2 regions of the Hymenobacter sp. FMD4 genome follow, and region 2 is predicted to be linked to the other one. Evidence: riboswitches for the same ligand, from Rfam matches in the RefSeq annotation. Region 2 holds a riboswitch; the other holds the start of a gene.
What was found. Region 2 has a riboswitch for S-adenosylmethionine ahead of AC5FXY_RS07660 (phosphoadenylyl-sulfate reductase). Riboswitches for the same ligand answer to the same signal wherever they lie in the genome.
Positions count from the first base shown of each region.

Region 1: another riboswitch for S-adenosylmethionine. It lies ahead of AC5FXY_RS12600 (ATP-grasp domain-containing protein); the one in region 2 lies ahead of AC5FXY_RS07660 (phosphoadenylyl-sulfate reductase).

Region 1 covers NZ_JBZYWH010000012.1:29,498-34,378, forward strand. The annotation lists gene AC5FXY_RS12590 (glycoside hydrolase family 3 N-terminal domain-containing protein) at 1-962, shown strand, start outside; gene AC5FXY_RS12595 (LLM class flavin-dependent oxidoreductase) at 1,274-2,311, opposite strand; gene AC5FXY_RS12600 (ATP-grasp domain-containing protein) at 2,311-3,288, opposite strand; SAM riboswitch class I at 3,715-3,813, opposite strand; gene AC5FXY_RS12605 (zinc dependent phospholipase C family protein) at 4,185-4,881, opposite strand, start outside.
Region 2 covers NZ_JBZYWH010000005.1:201,664-206,544, reverse strand. The annotation lists gene AC5FXY_RS07675 (HAD family hydrolase) at 67-786, shown strand; gene hemH (ferrochelatase) at 935-1,981, shown strand; gene AC5FXY_RS07665 (hypothetical protein) at 2,068-2,790, opposite strand; SAM riboswitch class I at 3,134-3,225, shown strand; gene AC5FXY_RS07660 (phosphoadenylyl-sulfate reductase) at 3,543-4,286, shown strand; gene cysD (sulfate adenylyltransferase subunit CysD) at 4,372-4,881, shown strand, end outside.

The DNA.
Region 1 (4,881 bases), on a different contig from region 2:
AAAAAGTGGAGGACTTCGCCGCCAAGTACAACACCATTCTGGAAGCCGTGCAGAAGGAAATTGGGGCGCCGAATGTGCGCTACGTGCCCGGCGTGAGCTACAACATGAAGCCCGACGGCAAGTATTACGACGAAGCGGCCGACCAGATGGACGCCGCCGTGGCCGCCGCCAAAGACGTGGACGCCGTCATCCTCTGCCTCGGCGAAAACTCCTACGTGGAGAAGCCCGGCGACCTGAACGACCTCACGCTTTCGCCCTTGCAGATTGAACTGGCGCAGCGCCTGGCCGCCACCGGCAAGCCCGTGGTGCTGGTGCTCAATGAAGGCCGCCCGCGCATCATCAGTGCTTTTGAGCAGCGCATCCCGGCCATCGTGCAGGCTTACCTGCCCGGCAACCACGGCGGCGACGCCCTGGCCGATATCCTCTTCGGCGACGTGAACCCCTCGGGCAAGCTGCCTTACACGTACCCGCGCTACCCCAACGCGCTGGTGAGCTACATCCACAAGTACTCCGATGAGCAGAAGCGCGGCGAAGGCGTCTACAACTACGAAGCCGACTACAACCCGCAGTGGGAGTTCGGCCACGGGCTGAGCTACACCACGTTCAAGTACGCCAATCTGGAGCTGGACAAAGCCACGCTCACCAAGGACGGACAGCTCACGGTGAAGGTGCAGGTAACCAACACCGGCGCCCGCGAAGGGCAGGAGGCCGTGCACCTCTACACCGGCGACCTGGTTGCCAGCAGCATCGCGCCCGACGTACGCCGCCTGCGCCGTTTCGACAAAATCAGCCTCAAGCCCGGCGAAACCAAAACCGTGACCTTCACTCTACCAGCCCAGGATCTAGCCTATACCGGCCGCGACGGCGAAAAAGTGCTGGAAGCCGGCGAGTTCGAAGTACGCATCGGTGACCAGGTTAAGAAGTTTGCAGTGGTCGAATCGGGCTCGGCCGCTGCTAACTGAGCACTCAGCTAGAAATAATTGATAAAAAAAGGCCGTCATGCTGAGCTTGTCGAAGCATCTCTACCGCTTCGTTGAGGTTAGTATCAGGCGAAGCAGTAGAGATGCTTCGACAGGCTCAGCATGACGGCCTTTATGGGATGCTCGAAGAAGGCACTATAGGAAGCCGAATAGCTGGCTTACCTAACTACCAAGCTTAACCAAAAAACCTTGGGCGGAGCCGGCTCCTCTTTGCCACTTCTGCCAGGCCAAAACCGGCTTGATGAAGTGGGAGAGGGGAGTCAGCGCCGCCCAAGGCTTTATGCAGTGGCTTGCTATGCCGCGTTAGTGGCCGGATTCAATACCTGAATCACCGCTTCCGAGAAACGCTCCATTTCCTCTAGCTGCGGGCTGGCCTGCAGCAGGAAGAAATCGACGCCGACCTGCTCAAACGCCCCGATGCGGTCCTGAATCTGGGCGGGCGTGCCGGTAAGGCCGGTGCGCAGGCCCCGGTTCGATACCGAGTAATCCTGCAAGGACACTTGCTGCTCCAACTGCGTGCCAGCCAGCCACTGCTGGTAGTTGCCGTAGCCCGCCGACGAAGCCTGCACGTTGGTGATGCGGTCCAGCTCCTTCTTTACTTCCTGCTCCGAGTCGCGCACGATGGTGTAACCGGCCACCCCGAACTTCATCGGCGGCAAGCCTTTCTGTTCGCGGCGGCGGCGCATATCGGCAATGCGCGTTCCGATCTGCTCCGGCGAGTCGCCGTGCATCACGTACCCGTCGCACTGCGTCGAAATCAGCTCCTTGGCCGCTTCCGACTCCCCACCCGCGTACAGGAATGGCTTCTTGGCGGGCTTGGGCTGCAGCACGTTGTCGGCTACCTGGTAGTACTTGCCGTCGTAGGAGAAATGGTCCTTGTCCCACACGCTGGTCAGCACGTCCAGCCACTCCTTGGTGCGGGCGTACCGGTCGTCGTGCTGGTCGAACTGCAGGCCGTACTTGGTGGCCTCGTCGCGCCACCACGACGACACCACATTCAGCGACAAGCGGCCGTTGCTGATCAAGTCGATGTTGGCGGCCTGCTTGGCCAGGATGGCGGGGTTGTGAAACGTGGGGCGCACGGCCACCATGATTTCCAGCTGCTCGGTCACAGCGGCCAGGGCCGCGGCCGTGCTCCAGGCCTCCAGCGACGGAGCTTCCTGACCCTTGATGTCATTCAAAAACAGCTCCGCGATGAGCGTGAGGTCGTAGCCGAGGGCTTCGCTGCGCTGGCCCAGGGTCTTGACGTAGTTCCAGTCGGCGCGCATGTTTTCGTCGTCCACGTTGCGCAACCACCCGCCAAAAACGGGCATCCAATAGCCAAATTTCATTATACCAGAGCGTTTTCGGTGGCCAAAGTCAGTTCGCGTTCCAGGTAATCCACGAAGCGGGCGTAGGGGTCGAAGCCCACTACGTTCACGGCATCGGCCACGAAGTTGGACAGCGCGTTGACGTCGTAGAACAGCACTTCGCCGGAGCGGTCGTCGATAAGGTATTCGATGCCGCCCACGTCGATTTTGGCGGCGGCTACGATGCGCTCCACGGCCTCAATTACTTCGGCTGGCGGCGTGAAAGCCTCCACCTGAATGCCTTTTTTGGGGGCTTCCGTCAAGCAGAACTCCGCTGACTGCTCCTCCGGAATCTGGCAGATTTCAGCCGGGCAGAGGTTGAAGCTTTCCCCGGTAGTGTACACCTTCATGGCATAGAGAAACTTGCCGTCAAGCATTTCCACGCGGTGAATGTTGCCGCCGCGGGGCGTCACGTACTCCTGCACCAGCGCCGTCTGGTCGATGCCCAGGTCGATTTGACCGGCTTCCACGGCTGCCTTCAGGCCTTCCAGAGTATCGAAGCGGATAATGCCTGCGCCGCTGCCGCCGATATTTACCTTCACCACGATGGGGAAGCGCAACTGCTGCGCCGCATCAATGGTGCGCGACGCGTGGTTTACCACAAACGACTTCGGAAAATTCAGCCCTAGTGAGGCAAATAGCGAGAGTTGCCGCGCCTTGTTGGTTTCGATGCTGGTGGCCACCGAACCGTTGATGACGCGCACGCCCACCCGCTCTAGGTGCGTGGTGTAGCCCGCCGTGTGAAAGATGCCCTGCCCGTGGCCGCGCAGGTAAGCCGATGAACTCATGCGGTTGACCACCAGCGCGTAGCGGCTTTCGGTTTCGGTTGGATCAAACAGGTGGTGAGCTGCGTCGATTCGCTCGTAAGGCAGCCCACGGCGGTCTAGCTCCGCAAACAGCGGTTTAAACCATTCGGGGTGCTCGTAATAGATACCTATGGGCTTGGGATACTGTGGCATGACAGCGAAAAGAAAGTGACGAGTGAAAAGCCTCAGGTACAGCCGAAATGGACGGCTGACATGATAGTAAAGGCTTGAAAAACAAGAATTAGGGTGTGGTCCGGCCATGCCGCCAACCGAAACGGGCTGACGCAGTGCTGCCGATGGGCAGCGGAGCCAGGAAAATGGGTAGGAGCCCGTCGATGACGAAACGACCATACCGTAGCGCAAAAGCGCTACGCCGCTTAGGCTGCGTGTAGAAAGCAGCGTTACGCGCCAGCGTCAGCTAGTGCGGGAGCAGTCGGGAAGGGAGCTAAAAAGACCAGCTCAACAACAACACGCCGCAACTACCATGGCCATACAGCAACACAGCGCACCGCACTGGTTGAAGGCATTGGAAGTAAACTGAAAAACGGCGGAGCGGTTGGTTGAAGCCACGGCTGTTTGTTTTTATATGGTCAGGACTTGGCACCGTTCCCGGGATGACTCCCGCTGGTGGTTGCCGGCGTTTCGCAGAGCCTGTCTCTCCACGCCTCTGTATAAAAACAATCCTTTGGTCGGAAAGAATTGGTGGTGCAAAGGTAAAGCAGCCTTTGCGACATAGCCAAACTGTACCGTAAAAGTACGGCGGTAACGTTTTGGAAACCGGGCATAAAAAAGCCGCGGACCAACCGAATATTTCGGTATGGTCCGCGGCAGAAACGGAGCAGCTTATCGGAGCAAGCCGATAGTAAAAATTTTGAAAGGGTTCTGAAAATCAACTCATCAACCCAGAACGTCATGTCGAGCGCAGTCGAGACATCTCGCTCGATAGCAATCCTCTCGTTGAACAATGAGGCTACTACCAGCCGTCAGCACGCGAGATGTCTCGACTGCGCTCGACATGACGGGCTAATGGTGCTGCTATGACACGCAGCTTAGTTAGCCGGGAACTCCGTGAACGAGGAGAAATCCACCAGCTTGCCTTTCTGAATAAGCTTCAGCTCTTCCTTCAGGTTCTTTTCGTTGCTGCGCGTGGTGTACTCCGCATCAAGCTTGGTCAGATCGGGCTTACCGGCATTCACCCAGGCGGTGTACCAGAAGTTAGCCGTGGCCTGGGCCGCGTTGCGCATCTGCCGCTCAATCATGTTGTTGAGCGACTTGTGGTAGGCGCTGGCGTAAGGCAGCGTGTGGTATTTCTGGTTGAAGACGTTGCGCTTCTCTTTGCCATCGGCGCTCAGCTCAATTTTGCTGCCCTGAAGTTCGCCAGCCAGCTTCTTCTCGATGGTGAGCATGCTGTCGGCGGCGGCGTGACTGCGCGCGATGATGGCCCAGGTTTCGGCAGCCGGGTCCTGAATCAGCTTCGGCTCGGCAAGCTTGAAGTTGTAGTTCTTGCCAAATTGCTCGGGCAGCTGTGACTCGTAAAACGAGTGAATGCCTTTCTGGCCGGTTAGCTGACCGTCGTGGTTGGCGGAGGTGTGCAGCGGTTGGTGCGCATCGCCGATGTAGTGGCCTAGGTCGGCGGCGAGGAACAGGATTTCGTCCTTGCGCTGGTTCTTCATGGCCTGCGTAAGCTTGCCGAGCATGTCCTGGATGTACCAAGGCAGGCGGCCGCTCTTGTCAAGCTGGGCTGCA
Region 2 (4,881 bases):
CGGCCTGAGGTGCTGGAGGTGCTCCACAAGCAGCTACGACGCTAGTTCACAGGCTACTTTTGCAGCATGATGCGGATTACCACGGTCCTGTTTGATCTGGACGATACGCTGTTTGACCACGCGGGCACGGCACGGGCAGCGTTGCAGGCCAGCACGGCGCGGTTTGCGTTTGCGCCATCGATAGGTATGGAGGAGCTGTATCGGCGCTATAGCGAGTTGCTGGAAGAGATGCACCCGCAGGTGCTGGCAGGCCGCTACACGTACCTGGAGGCCCGGCGCCTGCGCTTTCAGCGGCTGCTAGCGCCCTACCGGGCTTTTGCTTCCGATGCCGAGGTGGAGCAGTTCGCAAGCTTTCACTACGAGCATTACCACCGCCTGCGCCAGCCAGTAGTAGGCGCTTTGGCTTTGCTGGAGGCACTAAAAGTCAATTACCGCATCGGCATTGTGACGAACAACCGCACGGCGGAGCAGGAGGACAAGCTGCATTTTCTGGGCATGACGCACTTGGTGGATGCGCTCATAACCTCGGAAGAGATAGGCGTGACAAAGCCCGACCCGCTCATTTTCCACGTAGCCCTGCAGCGGCTGTCGGCGCAGCCCGCCGAAGCGGTGCTCATCGGCGACAACTGGGTGGCCGACGTAGTGGGCGCGCAAGGCGCGGGCATTCGGCCCATCTGGCTCAACCGCTTCGGGGCAACCCGCCCGGACAAAACCGTAACCGAAATCAATAGCTTCGAGCCGCTGGCCGACGTGCTGCGGATAATAGCTGGCGGCGCGCCATCGTGAAGTACCGGGCCTGCGACAAAATCTGACAGAAATCAGCCAAACAGCCGGCTCCTATGCCCCGGGCGCAAACTTTGGAGGCCGTACCTTTGTATGGCATTCGGACGCACCTAATTGCAAACCGTTTGGTGGTGCGCGCTTTCCTTCGCTTATGCCTTCTTCCTCTGCTTCGACCCGCGGCCGCATCGGTGTTTTGTTGGTGAATCTCGGCACGCCCGACTCGCCCAAAACGCCCGACGTTCGCCGCTACCTCAACGAGTTTCTGACCGACGGCCGCGTGATTGACATGCCTGCTGCGGTGCGCTACCCGTTGTTTCAGGGCTTGGTGGTGCCCCTGCGGGCCCCCAAGTCGGCGAAAGTATATCAGCAGCTCTGGACGGAGCGCGGCTCTCCGCTGCTTTTCCACGGCCTCGATCTGAAGCAACTGGTGCAGGAAAAGCTGGGCAAGGACTACTTGGTGGCTTTCGGCATGCGCTACCAGAACCCCAGCATCGAATCGGCTTTGGCCGAGCTGCGCGACGCGGCCGTGGAGCGCATCATTGTGCTGCCGCTGTTTCCGCAGTACGCAGCGGCCTCCACGGGCTCGGTGCAGGAGAAGGTGATGGAAATCGTGGGCAAATGGTGGGTGGTGCCCAGCATCAGCTTCATCAGCAGCTTCGCCGATGACCCCGGCTTCATCAACACCTTCGCCACTTTAGGCAAGGAAGAAATGGCCAAGCACGACTACGACCACGTGGTATTCAGCTACCACGGCATTCCGGAACGCCACGTGCTGAAGGGCAGCCACAAGGGCTACTGCAAGCTAAGCACCTGCTGCGCCAGCTACAACAAGAACAACCGTTACTGCTACCGTGCCCAGTGCTACGCCACGTCGCGCCTGCTGGCCGAGGCCATGGGCCTCACATCGGAGCAATACACCGTTACGTTCCAGAGCCGCCTCCAGAGCCGCCTGCGCGACCCGTGGTTGCAGCCCTACACCGATGAAGTATTAAAGGAATTTCCGGCCAAAGGCATCAAGAATGTGCTGGCTTTCAGCCCTGCCTTCGTAGCCGACTGCCTGGAAACCACCATCGAGGTGGGCGAAGAGTTTAAGGAGATGTTTGAGGAGGCCGGCGGCGGCCATTGGCAGCTGGTGCCCAGCTGCAACACGCATCCGCTGTGGGTAGATGCGGTAGTGGATATGATTCACCGCAACTAGACGCCGCTTTTATAACCGAAAGCCGCCGGACCAAGCCTATGAACACTGTTTCGGGGCCGGGTCCGGCGGCTTGTGTTTTAACCGTTCTACAGCTTGCCCAGGCGGGCCGTCAGGCCGATGTTAGCCACCAAGGGCCAAGGATCAAGCGTTGTGCGGGTACGCGAAACAAACTGCAAGCCCAAGCGGCTGCTTAGCATCAGCCGACGCGAGAGGAAGCGGTTGGTGGTCAGTATGGGCTGATAATGGATTTGCCGCAGCCCCGAGGCGTCTTGCACTACGGATATTGGACTGCTGCGAGGGTTAGTGCTGGCCCTGATCAGTTCCAGATACTCCACACCGTATACGCGCAGCGCTAATCCCATCTGCCACCGTTCCGTAGGGCTCCAGATCAAGGTAGGCTGCACGTACGCCGTACGGTAGCGGCTGTTGATATCGACGGTAGAGCTGCCTTCGAAACTGTTGCGCAAAGCCTGACCACCACCATAACCTGCCCCAGCGTAGGCTGCCAGCATGATCTGCTCGCTTGGCCAGAGGTAGTACCCCATGCCTACTTCGCCACCGCCAAACCGGTTGCCATTGCCCCCACCCCATACCATGCCAGCTCCCGTCAGGGCCACGTGGTTGGTGATGGCCCAGGCAGCTTGCGCTTCCAGGCCATTGAATCCAAGGCTGGCACGCGCTTCCACGTTACCCTTTTCCACCAATACAGGCAGATTGGCCGACTGGGGCATCAGTGCCGGCGCACAGCCACTCAGCCCGCTGAGTGAGGGTACCGCTATGATGACGGCAATGCTTATGAAGAAGCGCATAATCATGCGAGTTGAAAGTGGCCTAATAAGGTTGCATAAGGAGCCGACAATGTACTCAGCGAATTAGCGGGACACCGTAGGTAGCAGTTCGCAACTGTCGGCACTACATCGGATTTATTGGCTAGCGCATTATTGCAGGGGAATAGATTTCGAATTCGTTTATTAATTAGCTTCGAGAGCGGGTAAATACCATCCTTTTATTAAGTCAGCATATATTATCACCATAGGCCAACCCTACGACTAGGGCATGCGTATTGGCTTCGACGCAGGTAAGTCGCAAAAAGAATTTGCAATTCTAAAATTTGTGTGACTACCTTTGCTTCATCAATTCTACCCAGGATTGTTTTTATACAGAGGCGTGGAGAGACAGGCTCTACGAAGCGCCGGCAACCACGGGAAAGTCCCGAACGGTGCCAATTCCTGACCATATAAAAACAACGACGTCGTGAACTTCGACCTCACCCCCCGCGCTACCTCTTTTGGCTCTGCTGCCTCGCAGCCGGAGTTGTTCGGCCTCAACATGCTGTTTTGCTGTTGTATGCCGATGCGCAGCGCGTGTTGTTGAGGCATTCACACCTCTGCTTCCCGTTTGCTGGAACCCGGCCCTTAGGCGCCTGCTATCTGGTGTATAGCCTAGGTTCGTTCGGTTTGGCTGCTTGAGCTTTGCTCGCTTCCTGTCCTTCCAGCAGCCCTTTCTTCTTGTCTTACTTGGCTTGTTTCGCTGCGGCAAAACAGTCATAGCTCTTCTGCGCATGTCGACGACAATCGATGCACAGGTGGCGCATATTCGTCAGCAATTAATTGGAGCTGACGCACTGGATATTTTGCGCCTAATTGCTTTTGAATTTCCGGGTAAAGCTGCTTTTTCCACTTCTTTTGGATTGGAAGATCAGGCAATTACGCACCTGATATTTTCGCATGATTTACCGATCGAAGTATTTACGCTCGATACTGGCCGGAATTTTCAGGAAACATACGCCACCTGGAGCAAAACTGTGCTCAAATATGGCCAGACCATAAGGGCCTATTACCCCGACCACGAGCAGGTGGCGGCGCTGGTAGAGCGCCAAGGCCCCAACGGCTTCTACGAAAGCGTGGATGCCCGTAAAGCTTGCTGCCAGGTACGCAAAGTGGAACCGTTGAGCCGCGCCCTGACTGGCAAAGCGGCTTGGGTAACCGGCATCCGGGCCGAGCAATCAGCAAACCGCACCGGCATGCAGGTGGCCGACTACGATGCCACCTACCAGCTGCTGAAGGTAAACCCACTGCTCGACTGGACCTGGGAACAGACGTGGGCGTTCATTCGGGAGTACGGCATTCCGCACAATCCCCTGCACCTGCAAGGCTTCGTGAGCATCGGCTGCGCGCCGTGCACACGGGCTGTGAAGCTCGGTGAGGACTTCCGGGCTGGCCGCTGGTGGTGGGAAGACCAGTCGGCCAAGGAGTGCGGCCTGCATGCCACCAGCGCAGCGGCCGAAACTCCGGCTACCGCTTAACTCTGCCCCGCCCTTACCGCATTTCCCGCTCTTCCTACCCTTCCAAAAATTCGGCTGTACAGCCGAACAGGCACCTCCTTGCCTTATGCCAACGCTCACTAGACTCGACTACCTCGACCGGCTCGAAGCCGAAGCCATCCACATTCTGCGCGAAGTGGCCGGACAGTTTCAGCGCCCCGCGCTGCTGTTTTCGGGCGGTAAAGATTCCATTGCGCTGGTGCGCCTCGCCCAAAAGGCCTTCCGCCCCGGCAGGTTTCCGTTTCCGCTGGTGCACATCGACACGGGACACAACTTCCCGGAAGTGCTGGCCTTCCGCGATGCGCTGGCCGCCGAGCTAGGCGAGCAGCTGATTGTGCGCCACGTGCAAGACACCATTCAGCAGCGCGGCTTGCGCGAGCCGGGCGGCAAGTTCCCGAGCCGCAATGCCCTACAGACTTACACCTTGCTGGACACCATCGAAGAATTTGGCTTTGATGCCTGCATCGGTGGGGCGCGCCGCGACGAGGAGAAGGCCCGCGCCAAGGAGCGCATTTTCTCGGTGCGGGACGAATTTGGGCAGTGGGACCCGCGCCGCCAGCGGCCGGAACTCTGGGAC